Linked DNA regions of Puniceibacterium sp. IMCC21224. The protein of the gene in region 1 interacts with the protein of each later gene in a pairwise test. Links are inferred from orthologs where the notes say so. Each region holds a gene or a part of one and is shown in the gene's direction. Other genes may lie near its edges.

Region 1 (2,754 bases):
AAACCTTTATGATTTCGGCCGAACGCGGCTACGGCGTTGACGATCTCAAGCAATGGCTGGCAGCAGAGCTGCCCGAGGGGCACTGGCTATACCCCGAGGACCAGATCGCCGACCTGCCGATGCGGATGATCGCAGCCGAGATCACGCGCGAGAAACTGACCCTGCGCCTGCATCAGGAACTGCCCTACCAACTGACCGTTGAAACCGATCACTGGACCGAACGCGATGACGGTACCGCCCGAATCGACCAGGTGATCTACGTTGCCCGCGACGGTCACAAAGGCATCCTGCTAGGCCACAGGGGTGAGACGATCAAGGCGGTATCACAAGCCTCCCGCGCCGAGTTAGAAGAGTTTCTAGGCCGCAAGGTTCACCTGTTCCTTCAGGTCAAGGTACGGGAAAAGTGGCTCGAGGAATCCGAGCGGTATTCGGAGATGGGCCTGAACTTCAAGGACGGCAATGTCTGAACCACGGCTGTCGGCCAGCTTTTGGGTGCAGGCCTATATGCGTCGCTTGTCGCTGTACGACATTCCTGCCTTTGTGGTGGCACATGGCGATGACACGGCAGGCGCGGTTCTGGTCACACTCAATACGCTGGACGGTCAGGCGCAGATCTTTTCCCGCAGCTTTGATTTGATGTCGGATCGGCGCCAGTGGGTCGAGATGGCCCATGGTCCCGAGGCTGAGATGGCCGAAACCATCGCCCGCCAGCGCCGCACCGACCCCGACCTTTGGGTGATCGAGGTTGAGGATCGGCAGGGACGCCATTTACTGGACCAGCCCGGCCTGTCTGACTGATCTTCTGCCGATCAGACGCGCCCCGTTCTGCCCCTTGCGCTGGGTGGCGATCCCACACACTCTGACCTTATGGATTGGCGCGACACCGGTATACTTCTTTGCACCCGCAGGCATGGCGAAACCTCAGCCATACTAGAGGTGTTCACACCCCAGCGCGGTCGTCATGCGGGTGTGCTACGGGGGGCCACATCGCGCCGGATCGCACCGATCCTGCAACCCGGTGCGCAACTTGACCTTAGCTGGCGTGCCCGGCTCGAAGATCACATCGGCAGCTTCACGGTCGAACCCCAGCGCAGCCGCGCAGCGCAGGCCATGGGCGACCGTCTGTCATTGGCCGGGCTGAACGCCGTGACCGCCCTGCTGGCGTTTTGCCTGCCCGAACGCGAGGCGCATCCGCGCCTTTATACCCGGACCGAGGCTCTTCTCGACCTGCTGGGGCAGCCGGATATCTGGCCACTGGCCTATCTGAGGTGGGAAATGGCTCTGTTGGACGAGATGGGCTTTGGCCTTGATTTGACGGCCTGCGCCGCCAATGGCAGCAACGACCAACTGATTTATGTTTCGCCCAAAACGGGCCGCGCGGTGTCAGCGTCAGGTGCGGGGGAATGGGCAGACCGGCTTTTGCCGCTGCCGCCAGTGATGTTGGGTCTGGGGAGGGGGCCGGACGACGAAGTGCTAACTGCGCTTAGCACCACCGGGCATTTCATGCACAGCCGTCTGGCATCCGCGCTGGGGGATCGGCCCCTGCCCAGCGCGCGCGCCGCGCTGGTCGACCGAATCAGTCGTCAGGCCGCAGGATAAAAACCAGCTCGTCCCCGTCCCAGACCGACAGAATCAGGCGATCCCCATCGACGCGGGCCAACTCCATCCGCGACAGCAGATCTAGAAACTGCGCCTCGGCCTGCTGATCTGGGCAGCTAAGACGGGTGACAATCAGCGGACCGGCTTCGAACCACGGATAAGGCACCCTCTGCGCAGCGGAAAACCTGTTGCACGGTCCCTGACCTTCGATTCGGCCCGGCCGTGGAAACATCAGCGCAACCTTGGCCGGAAACGGCGCCCCATTGACGGCCTGCAACTCCCAGGTTCGCTCACCGGCGCCATAGGAAAACACGGTCTCGTCCGCCGCGCAGGCAGACAGCATCAGGCTACAAAGGAAAAGGGCTCGCCACATGGCGCAGGACTAGCGCCTAAACCGGCCATGTGAAACCGCGAAAACTGGTTTCAGCCGCCTTACGCCGTTGGCTGGGGCTACGCTTCTGCACTATCTTCCCTGTGCCTGCGATACGCGCTAGGTACGTCTCATGACATGGACGGTTCCGAATATCCTGACAGCGCTTCGCCTGGCTGCGGCCCCGGCGGTTGCCGTGATGTTCCTGTATTTTGAACGCCCCTATGCCGACTGGTTCGCCCTGACGCTGTTTGTCAGCGCGGCAATCACCGACTGGTTCGACGGCTACCTTGCCCGCGCCTGGAGTCAACAAACCAAAGTCGGTGCCATGCTCGATCCCATCGCAGACAAGGCGATGGTGGTGATCGCGCTGATGGTCATTGTCGGCTATTCCTCAATGTCGCCCTGGCTGGTCCTGCCCGCCACCTTCATCCTGTTCCGCGAGGTGTTTGTTTCGGGTCTGCGCGAATACCTGGGCGACACCGCGGGCACGCTCAAGGTGACCAAGCTGGCCAAATGGAAGACCACGTTGCAGATGATCGCGATTGCCGTTCTGTTTGCCCAAGGGGTGTTCGAACATTATCTGGGTATGTCCGCCTGGGGCATGGATCCCCAGATGTTCACGGATATTATGGCCGGCCGGGTCGAGGACCTGCACGGCCTCTGGTGGAAAGAACTGGGCATGGTCTGGGCCGGGCATGTCGGTCTGGTGCTATTGTGGATCGCAGCAGCGCTGACGCTGATCACCGGCTGTGACTACCTGCTCAAGGCGCGCCCCTATCTGA
Region 2 (2,773 bases), 750 kb from region 1 along the record:
ATGACGCCATTCTGGCGGCTCTCATCGCGCGAGACGAGGATGCTGCGGAACGCACCATGCGGCTTCACATTCAGCGTGCTCACGGCGCGAGGTTGCGTCAGATCCGTGATCGGCGGCCCCTGGATCCCGGCGGCGATGAGACCTGATCCGTCAATCAGCAGAGTGGATATCGCACAGCCCCGATCCGGAACGGATCAAAGTGTCCGCGCTGCACGGTCGACGGCCTAGCCGCCCCAGATGACTTTGACGTAATTCTTGGTCTCACGGTAGGGTGGCACGCCACCATGCTTTTCGACAGCGCCAGGGCCAGCGTTATACGCTGCCAAAGCCAGCCGCCACGAGCCGAATTTCCGATATTGCTGGTTGAGGTAGCGCGCACCACCCTCAAGGTTCTGCGCCGGATCTTTCGGATCCACGCCAAGGACGCGGGCGGTGCCCGGCATCAGCTGTGCCAGCCCCAACGCGCCTTTGTGCGATTTCGCATTCGGGTTCCAGTTGGATTCCTGCTGCACCAGCCGCAGGAACAGATCCTCGGGCACGCCATTGCGCCGGGCGGCTTCGCGCGCCATGCCGACATAAACCCCCTTGTAGCGACCGCGGTAGACTGGCGAGGTGCCATCCTCCGTACCCCATTTGGTGGGCGTTACAACTGTGGGCGGCTGTAGCCGGATCGAATTTTTGTATTGCTGCGCCGCGCGTGTATCCAGAACCTTGGTCTGGGTAGAGAACAGTTTAACGCGACTCTTACTCGACAGCACCTCGGCCTGTGCCGTGGTACCGAACGCGAGGCATACCGATGCTGCAAAGGGCAAAAGCCAGTTTCGTGTGATCATTGTCCCTCGGCCTCTAGACCTTGCTCTGCGGGACTATAGACAAAAAACCGGATTCCGCCAGAGCAATTGACCGGCGGATTTTCCCCGCGGTGCGGTGGCGTCCTGCCAGTGCGGTGGTATAGAGTCATTCAAATGCGGTGATGCCGCAGATTCGCAACAGCAAGAGACGAGGGTTCCCATGGCCGGTTCAGTCAACAAAGTCATCCTGATCGGCAATCTGGGTGCAGATCCAGAGGTGCGCAATTTCCAGAACGGCGGCAAGGTGTGCAACCTGCGCATCGCCACCTCTGAAACCTGGAAGGATCGCAACACCGGCGAACGGCGCGAGCGGACGGAATGGCACAGCGTGGCGATCTTTCAGGAAGGTCTGGTGCGTATTGCCGAGCAATATCTGCGCAAGGGCTCCAAGATTTACGTCGAAGGCAAGCTTCAGACCCGCAAATGGCAGGATCAGAGCGGCCAGGATCGCTATTCAACCGAAGTGGTGCTGCAGGGCTTTGACGGAGTTCTGACCATGCTCGACGGTCGCGGCGAAGGCGGTGGCAGCGCCGGTGGTGGTGGTGGCGACCGGGGCGGCTATGACGGCGGCGGATCGGGTGGCGGTAACTATGATGGTGGTGATCGCGGCGGGTATTCCGGCGGCGGCGACAGCGGACCCGCACGGGCCCCGTCGCGCGATATCGACGACGAAATCCCGTTCTAAGATACACCTTATCTGAACAACCGGCGGCGTCTGGCGGGGCTAGGCGCCGTTTTTCTGTTCGCGTGCCCCGATGTCATAAAGATCAGAGCGCCTGAACCGGCAGCACAGCATTCGCAAGATCGACCACAGATGATGCTGCAAACACCGTCAGCGGGCGGCCAGCGCTTCGGACAGCAGGCTACGCACATGATCGCGCGGCACATCCGACGTGACAAAGGCCGCTCCGATGCCACGGGCAAGGATAAAGTGCAGCTGGCCGTCCATCACCTTTTTGTCCTGCCCCATCAGGTCCAACAGACCGTCAGCATCGGGCAGGTCGCCGGAAATATCGGCAAGGGTAGTCTTCATCCCCATGGCGCTCAGATGGGCGGAAACGCGGCTCGGCTCTTCCTGCGGACACAGTCCCAGACGCGCCGACAGATCAAACGCCAGCGCACAGCCGATGGCGACGCCTTCACCATGCAACAGCCGGTCACCATAGCCGGTCGCCGCCTCAAGCGCGTGACAGAAGGTATGGCCAAGGTTCAGCAACGCGCGGTCGCCCTGCTCGGTCTCATCGCGCACGACAATTTCGGCCTTCATTTCGACCGAGCGGCGTACAGCATAAGCCCGCGCCGCAGTGTCACCGGCTGCCAGCGCCGCACCGTTGTTTTCAAGCCACTCAAAGAACGCCCTATCACCCAGCATCCCGTATTTCACCACCTCACCGTACCCGGCCAGAAAATCGCGCGGCGTCAGGGTCGCGAGAACATCAACATCCGCCAGCACCAGTGACGGCTGATGAAACGCCCCGATCAGGTTCTTGCCCTGCGGCGCATTGATCCCGGTCTTGCCCCCGACCGAGCTGTCAACCTGCGCCAAAAGCGACGTCGGCACCTGAACAAACCGCACACCCCGACGCAGCACCGCCGCAGCAAAGCCCACCAAATCGCCGATCACACCGCCGCCAAGCGCCACAACAACGTCGCGGCGTTCGATCTTTTGCGCCAGCAACCATTCGACAGTGCGGGTGAATTGCGGCCAGCCTTTGGTGCTCTCACCCGGTGGCAAGATCAGCGTTTCAGCCGCGATGCCCTGCGCTGCCAACGCGGCAACAAATGCCTCAAGATGCAGCCCCGCGACGGTTGCGTCAGTGACAACAGCCACGCGGGGGCGGTGCAAAAGCGGCACAATCTCGGCTCCAGCGACAGCAATCAGGCCAGAGCCGATGCGCACATCATAGGCCCGCGTGCCCAGG

Evidence for each region. Proteins that work in one complex are often made in the same cells at the same time.
Region 2: the proteins of recO (region 1) and ssb interact in binary tests that used the Escherichia coli proteins (3 or more experiments, as listed by UniProt). The link is inferred for Puniceibacterium sp. IMCC21224 from one-to-one orthologs.

The regions. Positions count from the first base shown.
Region 1 is NZ_LDPY01000001.1:724,534-727,287, reverse strand. Bases 8-2,733 are described here. They hold recO (DNA repair protein RecO), read left to right. Parts: upstream 8-867; coding sequence 868-1,599; downstream 1,600-2,733. Other genes in these bases: pgsA (CDP-diacylglycerol--glycerol-3-phosphate 3-phosphatidyltransferase), read left to right, coding at 2,103-2,733; IMCC21224_RS03275 (META domain-containing protein), read right to left, coding at 1,577-1,942; IMCC21224_RS03285 (DUF1491 family protein), read left to right, coding at 460-798; era (GTPase Era), read left to right, coding at 8-467. Outside these bases: more of era, read left to right, coding at 1-7; more of pgsA, read left to right, coding at 2,734-2,754. UniProt on the Escherichia coli protein: Involved in DNA repair and RecF pathway recombination.
Region 2 is NZ_LDPY01000001.1:1,477,850-1,480,622, reverse strand. What follows is about bases 29-2,773. They hold ssb (single-stranded DNA-binding protein), read left to right. Parts: upstream 29-1,011; coding sequence 1,012-1,536; downstream 1,537-2,773. Other genes in these bases: aroB (3-dehydroquinate synthase), read right to left, coding at 1,684-2,773; IMCC21224_RS06830 (lytic transglycosylase domain-containing protein), read right to left, coding at 225-833; IMCC21224_RS06835 (GntR family transcriptional regulator), read left to right, coding at 29-146. Also shown: more of IMCC21224_RS06835, read left to right, coding at 1-28. UniProt on the Escherichia coli protein: Plays an important role in DNA replication, recombination and repair. Binds to ssDNA and to an array of partner proteins to recruit them to their sites of action during DNA metabolism. Acts as a sliding platform that migrates on DNA via reptation.